2 regions of the Holdemania sp. 1001302B_160321_E10 genome follow, and region 2 is predicted to be linked to the other one. Evidence: a T-box and tRNA genes for the amino acid it is inferred to sense, from the RefSeq annotation. Region 2 holds a T-box; the other holds one or more tRNA genes.
What was found. The T-box of region 2 lies ahead of alaS (alanine--tRNA ligase). A T-box ahead of a tRNA ligase gene usually reads a tRNA of that ligase, here a tRNA-Ala.

Region 1: it has a tRNA-Ala gene. The T-box ahead of alaS (alanine--tRNA ligase) is inferred to sense a tRNA for this amino acid. The anticodon was not compared.

What each region holds. Positions count from the first base shown of each region.
Region 1 is NZ_JADNEM010000010.1:81,553-91,768, forward strand. It holds gene I2D94_RS07910 (spore coat associated protein CotJA) at 1-128, shown strand, start outside; gene I2D94_RS07915 (spore coat protein CotJB) at 121-366, shown strand; gene I2D94_RS07920 (manganese catalase family protein) at 370-966, shown strand; gene I2D94_RS07925 (extracellular solute-binding protein) at 1,205-2,665, shown strand; gene I2D94_RS07930 (GGDEF and EAL domain-containing protein) at 2,694-5,693, shown strand; gene I2D94_RS07935 (hypothetical protein) at 5,924-6,307, shown strand; tRNA gene I2D94_RS07940 (tRNA-Ala) at 6,586-6,661, opposite strand; gene I2D94_RS07945 (chorismate mutase) at 6,723-7,022, shown strand; gene I2D94_RS07950 (TIGR02206 family membrane protein) at 7,087-7,842, opposite strand; gene I2D94_RS07955 (ABC transporter ATP-binding protein) at 7,861-9,603, opposite strand; gene I2D94_RS07960 (hypothetical protein) at 9,993-10,216, opposite strand, start outside.
Region 2 is NZ_JADNEM010000017.1:60,463-70,678, forward strand. It holds gene I2D94_RS11345 (ATP-dependent RecD-like DNA helicase) at 1-545, shown strand, start outside; gene I2D94_RS11350 (hypothetical protein) at 597-752, shown strand; gene I2D94_RS11355 (AI-2E family transporter) at 779-1,846, shown strand; T-box leader at 1,821-2,024, shown strand; gene alaS (alanine--tRNA ligase) at 2,083-4,704, shown strand; gene I2D94_RS11365 (IreB family regulatory phosphoprotein) at 4,761-5,018, shown strand; gene ruvX (Holliday junction resolvase RuvX) at 5,018-5,437, shown strand; gene I2D94_RS11375 (DUF1292 domain-containing protein) at 5,489-5,755, shown strand; gene mltG (endolytic transglycosylase MltG) at 5,736-6,818, shown strand; gene udk (uridine kinase) at 6,846-7,475, shown strand; gene greA (transcription elongation factor GreA) at 7,503-7,973, shown strand; gene I2D94_RS11395 (helix-hairpin-helix domain-containing protein) at 8,023-8,496, shown strand; gene I2D94_RS11400 (ComEC/Rec2 family competence protein) at 8,487-10,216, shown strand, end outside.

The sequences.
Region 1 (10,216 bases), on a different contig from region 2:
ATGTCGCCCGCCAGCGCTGGACTGGAAAACGGGAAATCTACAGCCGCCCGCGCGCCTTGTTAAGAGGAACGCTGTTTGTTGAGCTGGACTTGCCGTTTACGGGAAAGGGAGGCTGTCAGGATGAATAGAAATGAAATGCTGCGGGAGCTGCAGGAACTGGATTTCGCGATTCAGGAAGCGGTCTTATTTCTGGACACCCATCCACAAAACGAAGTCGCGCTGAGCTATTACCGTTATGTTACCGGCCTGCGCCGCAAAGCGGCGGAGGAATACAACCGCGTCTGCGGTCCGCTGACCAACCGCGACAGCCGCGGACGCCGCTGGGATTGGATCAATAGTCCATGGCCGTGGGAAAGGGAGGGATAAACCATGTGGATCTATGAGAAAAAATTGCAGTATCCTGTGAATATCCGGAAGCCGGACCCGGCGATGGCCAAGCTGATCATCACGCAGCTGGGCGGCCCGGATGGCGAAAAGGGTGCGTCTGATCGGTATCTGAACCAACGCTACGCGATGCCGTATCCGGAAATCCGCGCGTTATTGACGGACATCGGAACGGAAGAAATGGCGCATGAGGAAATGATCGCCACGATGGTTTACCAGCTGCTCAAGGGCTGTTCAGCACAGCAGATCAAGGCTGCCAATGCAGCGGACTATTACGTCGATCATACTGCCGGCGTTTATCCGCAAGGCGCCAGCGGCATGCCGTACACGACGGCGTATATCCAGTCCAAGGGCGATCCGATTACCGATCTGTCCGAGGATATGGCGGCGGAACAGAAAGCCCGCACAACGTATGAGAACCTGATGCGTTTAGCGAAGGATCCGGAAGTCTACGGACCGCTGGTATTTTTACGCCAGCGCGAGATCGTTCACTTCCAGCGTTTCGGTGAAGCTCTGGAATTCGTCCGCAAGGATCTGGACTGCCGCAACTTCTATCGTTACAATCCAGCTTTTGACCGCTGATCAAAAGCGAAACCGGCGGGATTTTCCCGCCGCTACATCGAATCGAAATAAGCCGGAAAGTTTTTCGCGGGGAAACGCACGGAACCTGAATGTGATTTGCGAACCGGGGCAGGAAGGGGAAAACGTGATATTCAGAACAATTTTGGGTTAGGTAAGAACGATCTTCATACCTGTAAAAACGTGGTAATTTAAACGGAAAGCTACTATAATAAAACTAATAAAGAAAAGGTGCAGGAAGATGAAAAAAATAACAAAACTTGGGGTTTTAGCTGCTGCCGCCATGCTTATGATGCAGGGCTGCGCCGCTGAAAAGGAGAATTATGACAAACTGCTCGATCCGAATAAACCGGTTACGCTGGAGATTTGGACTTATTACAACGGTACGCAGAAAGCGGCGTTTGACGAACTGGTTACAGAATTCAACGACACGGTGGGCGCGGAGAAAGGCATTGTTGTTGAAGCGTACAGTCAGGGCAATGTCAACGATCTGATCACCAAGGTTGAGGAAGCGGCGGAGAAGAAAGTCGGCGCCGGTGAAATTCCCGATATTTTCGCGGCTTATGCCGATACCGCGTACAAAGTCGATAAATTGGGACTGGTCGCTTCGATTGACAAGTATATGAGCAAGGAGGAACTGGCGTCCTATCGCGACGAATATTTAAACGAAGGTCAGATCGGAGAGGACGGCAGCCTGAAAATTTTTCCGATCGCCAAGTCGACGGAATTGATGATGTTGAACAAAACAGACTGGGATCGGTTCGCGGAAGCCTGCGGCGTCACGCTGGACGATCTGAAGACGCTTGAAGGCGTGACGAAGACCGCGCGGACGTACTATGAATGGACCGACAGCCTGACGCCGCAGCCGAATGATGGCAAGGCGTTCTTCGGCCGGGATGCGATGGCGAATTACATGATCATCGGCAGCCGTCAGCTGGGGCAGGAAATCTTTGCGGTGGAAGGAAATCAGGTGACGCTGAATCTGGACCGCGATGTCTTTAAAAAACTGTGGGATAATTATTATGTGCCATATATCCGGGGTTACTTCACGGCGCAGGGCCGTTTCCGTTCCGACGACGCGAAGACCGGCGATTTGATCGCGCTGGTCGGATCCAGCAGCGGGGCGGCTTATTTTCCGAAGGAAGTGGCGGTCAGCGACGTTGAAAGTTATCCGATTGAATCGATCGTGGCGCCGGCTCCGATGTTTGAACAGGGTGAGAAAATTGCCGTTCAGCAGGGGGCGGGCATGGTTGTGACCGCTTCGGATACCCAGCATGAATACGCATCAGTTCTTTTCTTAAAATGGTTCACAGAGGAACGTCGGAATATTCAGTTCTCACTGGCTTCCGGATATCTGCCGGTAAAGAAAGCCGCGAATGATTTTGAGACGATCAAAAAAGTTATTGAAAACAATGCGGAGCTGGACTCGGCAGAAATGATTGACGTTGTTGAAGTGGCCGAGAAACAGCTGAGTGAAGTTCAGCTGTATACGACGAAGGCTTTTGAAGGCGGCAGCGACGCGCGGTCTCTGCTGGATACTTCGATGCAGGATCTGGCGAAGGCGGATCGCGAGCAGGTCGTTGAACGTCTGGCGCAGGGGCAGAGCCTTGATGAAGCAACCGCTGAATTTGAAACGGAAGCCTATTTCGACGCCTGGTTCGCGGCGTTGAGTCAACAGATGCAAAAAATCGTCCAGGAATAACGTTTTTAAGAAAAGGAGTAACCGGAATATGCTGAAAAAAAGAAGTGTTTTCAATCGTATTCTGATCCCTTTGATCGTCGTTCAAATTTTTCAGATCAGTCTGTTTGGGATGTTGGTTTTCAGCGGCGGCGTCATTACCAAGCTTGACCGCAACGCTGAGGAAATCCTGAACGAACGGGTCATCAATCGGAAGAATTATTTAGAGAATGAAATGATTCAGCGCTGGAGTAATTTCTCCATCTATCAGACGAAGATCGAAGAAGAAATTGAGCAGCAGCTGAGCGAAGCGGGCATGACCGTCGCCGACCTGGTGCCGGGTGCGGCTGTGACCAGCGAAATTTTGAAAAAAATCGGTCCGGATCTGATTGCGCTGATGCGCAGGAATACGGTAACCGGCGTTTTTCTCGTTTTTGAAGGTCCTCTGAACGACAGGGCTGAGGAAAAGGAGAAAAGTGGTATTTATCTGCGGGATCTGGATCCGATCAATAACCCTTATGACAATTCGGACTTGTTGATGGAACGTTCGCCGACCGATGTGGCGCAGAGTCTGGACATTGCGATGGACGTCAGTTGGAGTCCGCGTTTTAAGATCGGCGGCGAGAGTTATTTTTATAACAACCCGGTGCAGGCGATTCGCTCCAATCCGGATCTGTCCAGTGAAGACGCCGGGTATTGGGGCTATGGTTCGATGTTGAACGAAGACCTGATCAAAACGATTACCTATACGCAGCCGCTGGCAGACAGCGAGGGAACGGTGTTAGGCGTGCTGGGCGTTTCGCTGGCGGAGGATTATCTGAAAACCATCTTGCCGTCGAAGGAGTTGCTGGCGGATCAATCCGGTTCCTACATGCTTGCGATTCTTGACGAGACGCAGCCGCAGACGGATGGATTGACCTTGCAGAAGGTGACGCACAGCGGCGGCGTGTTCATCGCGATGTTCGGAGAAGCGGAAGAGCTCATCTTTCAAAAGGATGCCGACGTCTCCGGCGACGGCGCTTTAATCCATACATCCGCTTTAAAACTGAAGCAGAAAATTTACGGCAGTCTGCAGCCGCTGGATCTCTACAATTCCAATGCGCCGTTTTCCCATCAGCGCTGGGTTCTGGTCGGTCTGGAATCGCAGGAAGCGTTGTACGGGTTCTCGGGTAAAATGCAGAACAGCATTCTGACCTTTATGATTTTATCCATGCTGGTGGGACTGGCGGCGACGATGTATGCCAGCTACCGCCCATCCCGGCAGATCGGCGCGCTGGCCCGCAAGGTGCGTAATTCCAATCCGAACAAACCGATCCATCTGGATCCGATCCGGATTACGGAAATCGATCAGTTAAGCCAGGCGATTGAGGAATTAAGCAAGAGCGTGGCGGAGAACAGTTCGCGGCTTTCGCAGATCATCGGCATGCTTTCAATTCAGATCGGTGCGTTTGAGATTGAGCTTGAAAAGAATTCCGTCTTCTGTACTTCCGGTTTCTTCGATGTGCTGGACCCGCAGGCTGACCATGAAGATCAGATGCTGACGCTGGATGAATTTTCCAGACAGCTGCGCTTATTGGATCTGGATCTGGATGAACTGGGCCGGCTGCGGGAAAAGACCGTCAAATTGGAACAGGACGGCGGCGGAGCTCGCTGGATGCGGTTGAAAACCGCGGCGCGGGCGCACACGATTCTGGGCGTGGTGCAGGATATAACGGCGGAAATGGTCGAGCGGCACCGCATAGAATATGAACGCGATTACGACGTGCTGACCAACCTGCTGAACCGGCGGGCATTCCAGCGCTTTGCTCAGGAACGCTTCGAGCATCCGGAACGGCTGAAGATTACGGCGTTTATGATGATGGATCTGGATAATCTGAAATATATCAATGATACCTATGGTCACGATTGCGGCGATGGTTATATCCGAAGCGCTGCGGATGTGCTGCGCAATAACGCCGGTCCGCATGAAATTGCGGCGCGGATGTCGGGCGATGAGTTCTATGTTCTGTTTTATGGCTATGAGACAGACTTCCAGATTCGTCAGAAGATTGAACAGATCCGGAAGGCCATGGCTGCTTATGAAATGGAGCTGCCGGATGGCAAGAGTATCCGGATCCGCGCTTCCTTCGGAGTTTCGTGGTATCCGAAGGACAGCCGCAATCTGGAAGAGTTGATCAAATACGCTGATTTCGCGATGTATGAGATTAAAAATTCCGTCAAGGGCGGAATAAAGGATTTTGAGATTGAAAGCTACCGTAAGGATTCGTTTATGCTGCACAGCAGCGAAGATCTCAACCGGCTGATTGAAAACGAACTGATCGATTTTGTATTCCAGCCGATTATCGACGTCCAGTCGCAGACCGTCTATGGTTATGAAATGCTGATGCGGCCAAAGATGGAAAAGCTGAAGACGCCGTCCGAAGTGCTGCGGATTGCCCGCGCCCAGTCGCGGCTGTATCAGATTGAACGATTGACCTGGTTTAAAGCGATGGAGGCCATTGATCGGTATCATCAGCGGCTGCAAGGGAAAAAATTGTTCATCAACTCGATTTCCAGCCTGCGCCTGACGCCGCAGGATCTGGAAGAACTGGATCGCCGGTTCGGCCGCTACAATTCGCAGGTCGTCATTGAGCTGACGGAAAGCGAAAAAATGGGCGAAATGGCAACGATCCACAAGCGACAGCGCTGTCTTGATCAACATCAGGAAATCGCGCTGGATGATTACGGAACCGGCTATAATGGCGAAGCGACGCTGCTGGATCTGATGCCCAACTACGTGAAAGTCGATATGAGCATCATTCGGGGTCTTGACCGCGATCTTAACCGCCGTGAATTCTATGAAGGACTGGTCGTTTATTTCCGCAGCCGGAAGATAAAAATTCTGGCAGAAGGCGTGGAAACCCGCGAGGAAATGGAAGCGCTGGTCGATTGCGGCACGGATTACATGCAGGGATTCTATTTCCGGAAAGGCGAACTGATTCCGCCAGATCCAAGTCCGGAAGCGATGGAAGCTCTGCGGAATGCGGTGAAAAAGAAAAACGACGAGTCTTAGACTTGAGTCAAAAATCAAACAGAAAGGGACGTCCTGCCGAATCAGGCAGACGTCCCTTTGCGACGGGCTCATAAACGAGGTGATGTCGGGATGGCGAACATCCGCTGAACGGCGGGAGTTGGCAATTTTCGCTGCAGAAAAAATTAAAACATCAGCTTTTGTGGAATATCTTACAAGAAAAAGGCGGAGGAAAGGTTTATAATTAAATCTGAATAAGCAGGGAGGCTAATATGGGATTATCAAAAATGGAAAAGCAAAAACAGAAACTGATTGAATTGGGCGTCATGGAACCGGAGGATACGCTCGTTGATTTCCTGCAGGCCAGTTATGTTGAACGGCTGATCGGGAAAATGGGCAAATGGAAGCAAGGCTGGGCGTATTTCACAGAAAACCGGGTGATCGTCATTACCGGGTTGCTGGAAGAGAATATCGTTATTCCCTACAAAACCATTCGAGAGCTGGGAAAATGTTCTCAGAGTTTGATGCCGATTGGAATTACGATTACGCATGAGGATCCGGAAACCGGGAATATGACTACCGACCGGATATCCTTGATGAAGCGGGATAAATGGCTGAACTTCATGGCGGAAAAAGCCGGCGTGGAGGTTGCTTAATTTCCGGCTGCTGGCCAGACAGGTTTCAAATCAAGTCCAGAGATCATGCTGATTCTCTGGGCTTCTTTTAATTGAAGCTTTGAAAATCAAGTGGGATTCAGTTTGGATACAGGCAGTTTCAGGATGATGGCGAGGGGGAATGATGCGCGTCAGGCTGATTTCAGCGCCGAGCTTTGTTTTATAGAACGGGAAGGACAGAAAATCTTTTTTTTATCCGCCAACTCGTGTATAATACAAAATAAAAGACAGGAACGATTGTTCCTGTCGAATTGGAAATCTGGTGGAGCCGACGAGGATCGAACTCGCGACCTTTGCATTGCGAACGCAACGCTCTCCCAGCTGAGCTACGGCCCCAGACACGATATTAAGTTTACCACCATTTTTCGAATTGTCAAGATCTTATAAGGAGGAAGTTATGCAAGATTGTTTACAACGGGCACGAAAAACGATTAATGAAGTCGATGCACAGATGGCGGAATTGTTTGAAAAACGAATGGAAGCTGTTCGTCAGGTGCTCGCGTATAAGAAGGAACACAACCTGCCGATTCTGGATGCCGCCCGGGAACAGGCCGTTATTGAAAAGGGGTGCGCCCGGATTCAGGATCCCGTGTTAAAACCGTATTATGAGGAGTTATTAGTGAAACAGATGGAATTATCCCGCCGCTATCAGAAAACGCTGCTGGACGAAGCCTGGGAAAAATCACGGGAAATTTGACAGTTCAATCCAGAACTGAGAATTGGAAATCGTTGTTACAGAGCAGAAAAAAGCTGGAATTTTCTCAATCCGCAGAAGATTCCAGTTTTTTTCTATGCCATTGTTCGCCCAGAACAAGCAGAAGAGCGCATCCGGCGATGACCGCTGCTGCCAGCGTCAGCCAGTAAGCAGGATAGCCGCCCCAGTTCTTGATCGCCTGCAGGAAGGCGATCTGGGGGACTTCCCGTAAGAACATGTAATTCTGCCCCCAGATCCAGTCCACGGCAAAGGCACACAGTGCGCTGCCGCTCAGAATCAGGACGACGGAAGGCAGTTGTTTTAAGCGCGGCGAGTCATCGTCAGTCAGAAATATCAGAAGGGGCGTCAGGATCAGAAGCAGATGCAGGGCGAAGCTTTGGAGGGTTTGAAAGTGGAAAAACGGATAAGTGCCGACAATCCCCGCCGGATAGACAATCGCCGTGATTCCGCCCAAAATGGACGTCGCCCAGACATAACTGCGTAGCGCCGGATGGCGCGTAAAGACCGCCAGCGGGATAAAGAAGATCTGCAGGCCGCATAAATGCAGCGGCAGCAGTTTTACCCAATATCCCTCGCCCAAGCGGTACAGCCATAGAATGCGCGTCAGTTCCAGCAGAGGAATCGCAATCGCAAATCCATGAAGCAGCCGCCGGCCGGACTGGCGGGAATGGGTGCGCGTCCAGCGAATCAGCCAGAAGCAGCTCAGCGGAATCATTAGAATTTCCAGAATGTGCAGCGGACTTAGAAAACCATAAGCCGTGCCGGGAAGTACCTCATCCCAGAAGCAGAAGAATTGCGAGATAGTAAAACCCCCTTCAGGTCAATGTTCAAATTGCATGCGGTACAGATGCGCGTAAGCACCGTCCGCAGCCATCAGCTCGGCATGATTGCCTTGTTCCAGAATACCTTCCTCACCCAGCACGACGATGCGTCTGGCGTTGCGGATGGTGGACAGGCGGTGTGCGATGACAAATGTCGTGCGGTTGCGGGCCAGCCGTTCCAGCGAATCCTGAACGACCTTTTCACTTTCGTTGTCCAGCGCGCTGGTCGCTTCGTCAAAAATCAGAATCGGCGGATTCTTCAGGAAGACGCGCGCAATGGATAAGCGCTGTTTCTGACCGCCGGACAATTTCACGCCGCGCTGTCCAATATCTGTATTATACCCATTTGGCAGCTCCATGATGAAATCATGGGCATTGGCGGCCTTGGCGGCGGCGATCACTTCTTCCTCGCTTGCCTCCGGCCGGCCGTAGCGGATGTTGTCCATGACGTTGCCGGCGAACAGATAGACATCCTGCTGGACGATGCCGATGCAGGAACGCAGCGATTTCATTGTCACGCTGCGGATATCCTGACCATCGACCAGAATCCGGCCTTCGCTGACCTCGTAAAATCGCGGAATCAGGGAACACAACGTTGTTTTGCCCGCGCCGGAGGAGCCGACCAGCGCCAGATACTCGCCCGGTTCGACATGCAGATCAATGTGCTTGAGGACATAATCCTTGGAAGAGGCGTATTGAAATCCGACATTTTCGAAATCCACCGCGCCTTTAACGTTCGCCAGCACTGCCGCGTGCGGCTGATCCTTGATGTCCGGCTCGACTTCCATGATTTCCATAAACCGCTGGAAGCCGGTAATGCCTTCCTGAAATTGTTCGGTAAAGTTGATCAGCTTCTTGACCGGCTCGGTCAGGTTGTTGATATAAAGCAGATAGGTTAACAAATCGCCTAACAGAATCCATTTCAGGGAGATAAACGTTGAACCGGCAAGAATGACGACAACGGTGATCATCGTGGTGAATGCGTTAAGACCGGAATGATAATAAGCCATGATCCGATAGCTGTTTTTACGCGACTTGACATAGCGATTGTTTTCCACCCCGAATTTTTCCAGTTCGCTGCCTTCGCTGGTAAACGATTTAACGACGCGGATACCGGAGAGATTGTCCTCGATCCGGGCATTGATATCGCCGACCCGTTCTTTATTCTGCTTAAAAGCTTTGCCCATTTTCTTATTAAAATACAAGGCGAAGACAAGCATGATCGGCAGGATTGAGAAGATGATCAATGTCAGCGGCACGTTGATGGAAAGTAAGATGAAGAACGCGCCGAAAAACTTGATGATCGAAATGACGACATCCTCCGGGCCGTGGTGGTACAGCTCGGTTAAGGAAAACAGATCGTTAGTCAGCCGTGACATCAGCTGCCCGGTTTTCTGTTCGTCATAGAAGCTGAACGACAATTTCTGATAATGACTGAACAGCTCGTTGCGCATATCATGTTCCATCATGACGCCCATATAATGTCCCTTATAGGTGATGAAGAAGTTGCAGAGCAGCTCGATGATGATCAAGCCGACCATGACCAGGCCGATCTTGAAAATCAGGTCCAGCTGGACGGATTGCGACGAGACGAGCACGGTATTGGTGATGTAGCGCGTTAACAGCGGAAAGATCAGCGAGATCGCCGCGACGATGAAAGCACAGATCATATCTGCGATAAACAGCTTTAAATAAGGCCGGTAATACGAAAGAAACTTTTTACCTCTGGCGTTAAGCAACACAATTCCCCCTTTTAGTTAGACATAAGTGTAGCCCAAATTGATGGAAACTTCAATCATTCCAACCTTTTCCGATACTTTTTTGGAATCAGCGGCGGCGTAAAGGGACTGGCTTTGCTTCCTGAGGTTCGCAGTTCCGTAAAAGGCTGTCCCCGCTGATCATTTTGGTAGAATTCCTCGATGGTGATGTCAGAAACGGATAACTTGCAGGACCATGGTGCCTGTGCTGCGGCTCATATTAAGCCGCACGGCAGACAAGGCGGTATATTCCAGGTTTCGCTGCAGGGCTAAGACATCAGGGCAAGGCAGGGAAAGCCATGATGGCGGACAGTCGAAAAACGACTCCGGTTCAAGGCCCGGAGCCGCTTTTCACTATCCTTAGTCGAATTCCGTTATTTGTAGCAATCCTGGAACAAACTGGCCAGCTTCGCCTGCAGCGCCTGTTCAAATTTCGCTGCGGCTTCCATCGTGCACTGAACCGTTTCGTTGACCTCGATCAATTTGTCGATTGTAATGCAGTCCATCGAAATGGCGCATTGTAACTTTTCTCCCTCAGCGTTGAGGATATGCGCGAGCGCGGCTTCCTCCAAAGCGATCGACTGCAGAATATCGGTAA
Region 2 (10,216 bases):
GCAAATACAACGGACCGGCCGGAATCGACCGGCTGAATGCCGCTTTGCAGCAATGCCTGAATCCGCCGGAGCAGGGCAAGCGCGAATGGAAGGCGGGCTACCGTACCTTCCGCGAGGGCGACAAAATTTTACAATTGAAAAACCAGCCGGATGACGACGTCTACAACGGCGATATCGGCATGCTTGTGGAAATCGTTTACGCCAATGAGGACGAAGCCGGCAAAAACCGGCTGATCGTCGACTTCGAAGGAATTCTCGTTGAATACACCTCGGATAACCTGCTCAACATTTCGCACGCCTACTGCATTTCCGTGCATAAATCCCAGGGCAGCGAATATCCGATCGTCATCATGCCGGTCGTGCGTGATTACGGGATCATGCTTCAGCGGCGGCTGATCTATACCGGCGTCACCCGCGCTAAAAAATCGCTGGTCCTTTTAGGCGAAAAGGACGCGTTAATCCGCGGGATTGCCAGCCAGGAACACCATTTGCGCTCAACGACGCTTACCCGGCGGATCGCGGCGATGCTGAATCCGGAATTTTAAGCATAAGTTTATCCGCTTGCGGACATACTAACACCAAAAGGAGTGGAACGTATGAAAAAATGGTTATTCGGTTTCATGGTTGGCATGGCTGCCGGCATGGTGGTCGCGTTCACAAACGAGGATGAACTCGACGACGCTTATTACAAGGCCTGCAAATGTAAAAAGAAGCTGATCCGCAAAATGCACCAGATGGATCTTGAACACTAACCCCGTCGTTGCGGGGTTTCTCTTTTATGAAAGACCTGTTTGAACGAACGGACTGGAAACGCTGGCTGCAGCTGTTAGGCTGCGTGCTGACCGTGATGATCGTGCTCAGGATGTTAGGCTGGGATGTTGTGCTGATGGCCGTCTTCCACGCGCTGTCGCCGCTGTTGTTCTCCTGTCTGATCGTGTTTCTGTTTGAGCCGTTTGTCGAGAAACTGCCGTTTCCCCGGGGGATCAGCTGTTCGCTGGTGTACTTCGGTTTCCTCGGGCTGTTGGTTCTGGGCATCGGCATGATGGTGCCGTTAGTGATGGAGCAGGGGGCGCAGCTGCTGGGCGAAGCGGGCCGGTTAAGAGAACATCTGGCGGCGACCGAGTTCTTTCACTGGGCCGGACAGCTGGATTGGCACGGCGTATTCACGGCCGGCTATGAGGCGGCGATGAGCGCGACTCGCAGCGCCGTCGACCGGCTGTCGTTTTTCGGCGTCAGCTTTTTAGGTGCGTATTTCATTGCGCTGGACATGGAAGCCTTCGGGCGCATTCTCAAAAAGCGGCTTCCGTCCTATCAGCACTGGCTGCTTTTCTACAAGACCAGCTCGCGCGTCGTCTATCACTATCTGCGCGGGTTGGCGCTGGATTTGTTGTTTTTAATGATCACGGTGTCGGTGCTGTTGTTGATCTTCAGCGTACCCAACGCCGTATTCTACGCGATCATGCTTGCGCTGTTCAATCTGATTCCCTATCTGGGCGCAACGGTCGGTCAGATCGTGATCCTGCTTGCGCAATATTTCGCAACCGGTCAGATCCCGTGGGTATTGGGTGTCTTGTTGTGGCTGATCCAGCAGATCGAAGCGAACTGGGTGCAGCCGCTGATCTTCAAAAAGGTCATGAACCTGCGGCCGGTTTATACGCTGATCGCACTTTTGGCCGGGGGCTGTTTCTTCGGCATGATCGGGATCATTCTGGCGCCGATCCTGGCCGCGATTGTACAGCTGGCCTACCGCAGCTATCTTTTCGCAAAATGCACGGAAACAGTTGGCACGTGGGAAACAGTGTGGTATAATTTCGATAGTTTTGAAAACGATGACGAAGAAGAGTAGATCAGGCTGTTCCATTGCAGAGAGAAAACGGCGGTGCAAGTTTTCATGGAATCTGATCGAAGCCGCTTCCGAGTTTGCCCAAAGCAACGTGTGCTCTGCGTTAAAGAGAAATGAGGGCATTTCTTTTGAAGGAAAGAAATGAATCAGGATGGTACCGCGTGAGTAAAGCGTTCCTGGAGTTTCAGGGCGCTTTTTATTTTGGCAGACGCATCAGACAAAGAAAGGAAGAAACAAACATGAAAGAATTAACAGGCAACCAGGTACGCCAGATGTTTCTGGACTACTTCCAATCCAAAGGTCACATGATCGAACCGGGAGCTTCGCTGATCCCGCATAACGATCCGACGCTGCTGTGGATCAATGCGGGCGTCGCGGCGCTGAAAAAATATTTCGACGGCAGCGAGAAACCGGCCTGCAACCGGATCGCCAACGCGCAGAAGTCGATCCGCACCAACGATATCGAAAACGTCGGCAAAACCGCCCGGCATCATACGTTCTTTGAGATGCTCGGTAACTTCTCGATCGGCGATTACTTCAAAGCGGACGCGATCCCGTTCGCCTGGGAATTTTTAACCTCGCCAAAGTGGATCGGCTTTGACAAAAACAAGCTGTATGTCACTGTCTATCCGGACGATGAGGAAGCTTACCGCATCTGGACCGAGGTGTGCGGCGTCGATCCAAGCCATATCTTAAAAACCGAAGATAACTTCTGGGAGATCGGCGAAGGGCCGGGCGGACCGGACAGCGAGATTTTCTATGACCGCGGCGAAAAGTATGACCCGGAGGGGTTAGGCGAAAAGCTGTTCTTTGAAGAAATGGAGAACGACCGCTACATCGAAGTCTGGAACGTCGTGTTCAGTCAGTTTGACTGCCGGCCGGGAACGGACCGCAAGCTGTATAAAGAGCTGCCGCACAAGAACATTGATACCGGCATGGGACTGGAACGGTTAGTTTCGATCATCCAGGAAGGGGAAACGAACTTTGATACCGACCTGTTCCTGCCGATCATCCGCGCGGCGGAAAAGCTCGCCAAGCATCCGTATGAAGGTGAATATAAAATGGCGTACCGCGTCATTGCCGACCATATCCGCACCGTGACCTTCGCGCTGAGCGACGGCGCGATGTTCTCCAACGAGGGCCGCGGCTACGTGCTGCGCCGGGTGCTGCGCCGGGCGGTTCGCTACGGTATTAAATTAGGCATTAACGGCGCGTTTATGTACAAGCTGGTCGACGTCGTCGCTGACAACATGAAGGATTTCTATCCGTATCTGTTAGAAAAGACGGAATTTGTCGCCAAGCTGGTTAAAAATGAGGAAGAAGCGTTCCACTCGACGCTGGCCAACGGTGAAAAGCTGCTCAATGAGGAGCTGGCCAAAGCCGAAGCGGCGAAAACCTTGAGCGGCGAGGTCGTCTTCAAGCTGTACGATACCTACGGCTTCCCGCTGGAGCTGACGAAAGAAATCGCCGGTGAGCGCGGTTATACGATCGACGAGGAAGGCTTTGAGGCGCAGATGGCGAAGCAGCGTGAACGTGCCCGGGCCGCGCGTGAAGACGCGCAGTCGATGGCCAGCCAGTCGGCCGATCTGATGGATTTCACGGCGCCGTTTGAATTCACGGGCTATGAAACAATGAGCGATACCGGAACGATCACCGGATTGTTTAAAAACGGCGTGCGCGTCGCGATGCTGGAAGACGAGGGCGAGGTCATCCTCGACCGTTCCTGCTTCTACGCCGAAAGCGGCGGACAGGTGGCCGACGGCGGCACGATGCGCTGCGACGAAGCGGATTGCGAAGTGCTCGACGTCAAGAAGGCGCCGCACAAGCAGTTTATGCATCATGTGAAAGTCGTCGACGGCGTGCTGAAAGAAGGCATGAAGCTGCAGCTGCAGGTCGACGTTCAGCGACGGATCCGCACGATGGCCAATCATTCCTGCGTCCATCTGATGCAGAGCGCGCTGAAGAAGATCGTCGGCGATCACATCGCCCAGGCTGGCTCTTATGTCTGCCAGGATTACGCGCGGTTTGACTTCACGCATTTTGAAAAGGTCAGCGATCAGCAGTTAAAGGAAGTCGAAGCGCTGGTCAACGAATTTGTCATGGCGAAATTTCCGGTCCATACCGAAGTCATGGCGATTGAAGAAGCCAAACATTCCGGCGCGATCGCGCTGTTTGATGAAAAATACGGCGATGAAGTCCGCGTCGTATCCATGGGCGAGGTTTCCAAGGAACTGTGCGCCGGCACGCATGTCCACAATACGCAGGATATCGGTGTGTTCAAAATCGTCAGCGAAGAAAGCATCGGCTCCGGCATTCGCCGGATCACCGCCAAGACCGGCTATGCGGCTTATCAGGAGTTCGTTAGCGAGCAGGACGTGTTAAAAACGATCGCCGCGCAGCTGAAGATGAACAGCCTTAACGGCGTCAGTGAAAAGGTCGCGGGCGTGCTGGAAGAAAACGCGGCGCTGAAAAAAGAAATCGGGCAGCTGAACCAGAAAATGATGGTCTTAAAAGCAGACGACATGGTCAATCATGCGGAAGCGGTCAACGGTCTGAATATCATTCTGGAAGAGGTTTCCGGACTTGACGGACAGGCGATGAAGAATCTGGCGGAAACGCTGCGCAATAAGTGTGAAAAATCTTTCATCTTCTTAGCCAATCCTTCGGAAGGCAAGGTCACCTATGTCTGCGCCTGCAGCAAGGAAGCGATCGCCAAGGGCATAAAAGCCGGAGATTTCGTGAAAATGGCGGCCCAGATGAGCCAGGGCAACGGCGGCGGCCGGCCGGACATGGCGCAGTCGGGCGGCAAGGATGGTTCCAAAGTGGACGAAGTCTTTGCGCTGATTCGCTCAAAACTTTGAAAATCCCTTTCCAATTTCCGCAGTTTACGCTAAAATGAATTCAAGGAGGGATATCCATGTCAAAACAAATTACCGAAACGATGTCTTTTAAGTCAGAGGAGATCCGCAGAGATAACATCAAGCAGGTGCTCCGGCTGACAAAAGAAGCGCTCGAAGAACGAGGCTACAATGCAGTGAACCAGCTGGCAGGGTATCTGATTTCCAATGATCCGGCCTACATTTCCTCGCATCACAACGCCCGCAGCATCATTCAGTCGGTCGAGCGTTACGAAATCATCGAGGAACTGGTGCGTTCCTACCTGGAAGAAAAGTAATGGAACGGATCATGGGGCTGGACCTGGGCAGCCGCACGCTGGGCATCGCGGTTTCCGATCCCCTGGGCATGATTGCCCGGACCGTGGAAACGTTCCGGTTTGCGGATGACGATTACGACGCGGCCTGCGCCCGGGCGGTGCAGCTGGCGAAGGAGCTGGGTGCAGTGAAGTTTGTACTGGGCCTGCCGAAGCACATGAACGGCGATGTCGGGATCCGCGGCCAGATATCGCTGGATTTCAAGGCGAAGCTGGAAGCAGCCTGCGGCCTGCCGGTCATCTTGCAGGATGAACGGCTGACGACGGCGGCGGCCGAGCGAATCTTAATCTCTGCGGACGTTTCCCGCAAAAAGCGCAAAGCGGTGATCGATCAGATGGCGGCAGTGCAAATCCTGCAGAGTTATTTAGATCAGAAGCGCTAAGAGTGCAGCAATGCACTCTTTCATTTGAATCGCAAAAAGGAGGAAAAAGCGATGTTGGAATCAAATAAAATTTTAATTACGGAAGAAGACGGCACGGAAACAGAAATGGAAATCCTGTTCACCTTCGACGACGACAGCCGCAGCAAAAGCTATGTGCTGTTCACCGATCCGAAGGATGAGGAAGGCGAGGTTTTCGCCTGCAGCTACACCGACGAGGGCGAAATGGAACCGGTTGAGGATCCCGAGGAGTGGAGCATGATCGAGGAAGTCTTCGGGGCTTTTGTCGAGGAATTAGACGATGCCGAAGTCGAAGAATAAACGGCGCAAAAAGAATAACGGACTGGCCGCCGTACTGATCGTGCTGGTCGTATGCGCCGGCCTGGTTCTGGGCGGGATTTTCTTTTACAACGGTCAGCTGAAGCCGGCCGCTTCGGAAAGCGAACAGATCACCTTTACCGTCAGTCAGGGCGAATCGCTCAACCGGGTCATTAAGAACCTGGAAGATCAGGGCGTGATCCGCAGCGGCTGGGCGGCGAAGATCAGTGTCAAGCTGGCGAAGCTGACGAACATCAAAGCCGGCACGTACATCTTGGATCCGAGCTGGGAAGTCCGGGAGATTTTTGAAGTGCTCAACGATTCCCACGGGGCGGTCGTTAACGACACGCGCTTAACGTTCATCGAGGGCGACTGGGCGAAGCATATCGCTGAAAAAATCGGCGAGACGACGCGCTGCAGCAAGGATGAAATGTTGGCGCTGTGGAACGATGAAAGCTATGTCCGTTCGCTGATGAGTGATTATCCGTTTTTAACCGAGGAAATCTTCAACGCGGACAGCCGGATTTTATTAGAAGGCTATCTGTTTCCGGAAACCTACAATTTCTTTGTCGACGCCGACGCCGATCAGATTACCCGCAAGATACTGGATCAGACGCTGAAGGTTTACAATGAGTTTGCGGATCAGTTCGCGCAGTCGCAGCTGAGCGTGCACCAGCTGTTTACGCTGGCTTCGATTGTTCAGTATGAAGCGGCCAAGCCGAGCGATATGCAGCTGGTCGCGGGCGTGTTCTACAACCGTCTGGCCGCCGGCATGAAGCTGCAGTCGAGCGTCACCGTGTGCTATGCGATAGATAAGGAAAAAGACGACGACTGGATGGCGTGCGAGGTCAATCCGGACTTTGATTCCCCGTATAACACCTACCGCGTCGAAGGTTTGCCGCCCGGCCCGATTCTCAATCCGGGACGCGATGCGATTCAGGCGGTCCTGCAGCCGCAGGCCAGCGATTACCTGTATTTCATGGCCGATGTGAAGGGTGACGGCACGGTGTATTACGCCAAGACCTACGCCGAGCATCAGGCCAATGTCCGCAAGTATTTAAAATAAACGTCAGTCAGGAAGAGGTGAGGGAAGATGAAGCCGTTATTGATCGGCATCGCCGGCGGCAGCGCGTCGGGCAAAACGACGATTGCCCAGTGTCTGAAGGAAGAATTTGAACAGACGCGGTCGGTCGTGATCATCCGCGAGGACGATTATTACAAAGACCAGTCGCAGAAAACGATGGCGGAGCGGGTAAAAACGAATTATGATCATCCGTTTGCCTTCGATCACGCGCTGATGATCGAACAGATCGACGCCCTGTTAGCCGGGCAAGCGATTGAGAAGCCGGTTTACGACTTTGTCCAGCATACCCGCAGCACTGTTACGGAAGTGATCGAGCCATGCGATGTCGTCGTGCTCGAGGGGCTGTTTGTGCTGGAGGAACCGGAGCTGCGCAAGCGCTTAAACATTAAGGTGTACGTCGATACCGATGCCGATATCCGCTTTATCCGGCGGCTTTTGCGGGATGTTGAGGAACGCGGAAGAACGCTGCAGTCGGTCGTTAATCAATACACAGAAACCGTGCGGGTGATGCACGAGCAGTTTATCGAACCGTCCAAACGGTATGCCGACGTGATCATCCCCGAGGGCGGAAGCAACATCGTTGCGATCGATCTGCTGAAGACAAAAATCAGTAGCATCATCAGTCCAAATATGCTATAATAGCCGAGCTAAGGAGTGAGAAAACCAATGGCAGATGATAAAATTTATGTAACTCAAGAAGGTCTTGAAGAATTAAAAAAGGAACAGGAAAACCTGATCCATGTCGTTCGTCAGGAAGTCATTGAAGATTTAAAGGCCGCCCGGGCGCAGGGCGACTTGTCTGAAAACGCCGACTACGATGCCGCGCGGGATCGTCAGGCTCAGGTTGAAGCCCGGATCCGCGAGCTGGAAGTCATGCTTAACAATATCGAAATCATCGACGATAAGCAGGGCTCGGTACGGGTTGCGAAAATCGGTTCAACCGTTAAGATCGAAGAACTCGACACGCATCAGATTGACGAGTTCACAATCGTGGGTTCCGTAGAAGCGGATCCGCTCAACGGCAAGCTGTCCAACGTCACGCCGCTGGCGGAAGCAATTCTGGAACACAAAGTTGGTCAGACCGTTGAAGTTCTGGTCGACGAGCCGTATCAGGTAAAGATTTTAGAGATTCGGTAAAAAAACAGGATTTTTAACAATTTGCGCAATAGAATAAGCAGGTGATCTTATGAGAAAAGAGTTCCTGCTTATTTTTTGTTTCGTTTTTCTGCTTCTGCCGCTGATTCCGCAGCGCGTCGTCGATTTGGAGGCTATGCGCGGGCAGCCGATTACCGTGACGATCGAGGGGGCTGTGCGGGAGCCGGTCACCCTGGAATGTCCGCCCTACACCGAGCTGGGCGAATTGCTGGACCAGGTGACGCTGTTGGACGACGCGGACCTCTCGCCGTTTTCAATGACGATGATCGTCAAGGATCACGACGTGATCCAGATTCCCCATTTCCAGGAAACGCCGCGGATTTCGATCAACACCGCATCCGCCGAGCAGCTGACGCAGCTGCCGGGAGTGGGGCAGGCGACGGCGGAAAAGATCGTGGCTTACCGCGCGGAGCATGGTTTGTTTCAAACGTTGGAAGATCTGATGCAGGTGCCGGGCATCAAGCAGAAGAAATGGGAAGCGCTGAAGGAGTTTATATGCTTATAAACGACACTGACGCGCTGCGGTGGCTGGTTTGCGTCGTGATCAGTCTGTGTCTGCCGCTCCCTGTGCAGAAAACCGGCCTGCTTTTCAGCCTGGTCTTCGTGCTGGTCTCCGCCCGCCCGAAGCAGCGGAAGTTTCTGTTTTTCTGGCTGTCCTCGGTTCTTGTCATTCTGTTCTGGCAGCTGAAACCGTCGCCGGCGCTCACTGCACCACGGATCAGCGGCACGGTGAGCGCGGTTTCCGCCAACAGCTTTATCCTCGAAAATTCTCAAGGCCGCTTTCAGGTGATCAGCGAAAATCGCCCCGGGTTAGACGATCAGGTCGAGGTCGAAGGGGAAAGCAGCCTATTTGAAGAAAATTATTCGTTCTATGGTTTCGATGCGAAAGCCTGGTCGCTGCGGGAAAAGCTTAACGGCCGCGTGTTTGCCAAAACCGTTAAGATCGTAAGCGCCGGGAAAACACTGCGGGCTTTTCTTTACCGCCGCATTGAAGCGATCCGCGATCCGGCTGCCCGGGCGCTGGCAGGCAAGCTGATTCTGGGTGTGAATGAGGAAGAAGGCGGACTGGCGATCTTGCTTCGCTGCGGATTTCAAATCAGCGTGCTGATTCAGGGCCTGGGAATGATCTGCGGCTGGTTCTTGACGGACCGGAGCGTGCGAAGGATCCGCTTGGGGACCGTGCTGGGCATCGCCGCGATACTGCATTTTCCCTATCCTCTGGTTCGTCTGGTGCTCAGCGAAGGCTTCCGGCTGAATCCCCATCGCGATAAAATCGAAACGTTTAAAACCAAATGGCTGTTATTGGCGCTGTTAGCGCCGCGAAGGGTCGCGACAGCGGCCTTTCTGCTTCCGTTCGCGTTTGCGCTGCTCGCTATGTTTCCCGCTCGCTCCGCGCCGCGAACCGCCCGTTTTACGCTGAGCTGGACAATGCAGAGCTTCCTGTTTCATGCCGTGAATCCCATGATGGTGCTTGGGATGCGCGTGTTGCGCTGGGGCCTGGCGCTGTGTACGCTTGGCTCTCTGGCCGGGCTTGTCTTTACGCCGTTTCTGTCCTTCAGCGTGAGCCTCGCCGGTCTGTTGGATCAGGTGTCAGGCTGGGGCGGGGAGCTGCCGGGGCAGCTGTCGTGGCTGATTGTGATTCTGGCCGGGCTTGCCGGGGTGTTCTCCAAGCGCGTGCGGATGATTCTTTTTTGCGGGCTGATCGGGATCTGGACGCTGTTGGGCTGGTGGCATCCGTGGGCCAGTCTGACGCTGATCGACGTCGGTCAGGGCGACAGCATCCTGATCCGCCTGCCGTACAATCAGGGCAATCTTTTGATTGATACCGGCAAGCCGGCGGCGCTGGATCAGGTTGAAGCAATGCTTCAAGGCGAGGGCGTGCGGCGGCTGGACGCGCTGATCTTAACGCATGAGGACGATGATCACAGCGGCAACAAGGAGGCTTTAATCGAAGCCTATCAACCTGCGCAGGTGATCGAGACGATGACCGAACCGCTGACCCTGCACGGCTTAACGATTTTCAATCTGAATCCTGACAGTGAAACGCGGCAGGGGAACGAGGGATCGCTGGTGCTGCTTTTGCGGATGCAGGATCTGACGATGATTCTGGGCGGGGACGCCCCGGCTGAAATTGAGCAGAAAATTCTGGATCAGATTCCCGGCCTGCGCGCGGATATCGTCAAGCTCGGGCATCACGGCAGCCGCACGTCCAGCTGCGCGCGCTG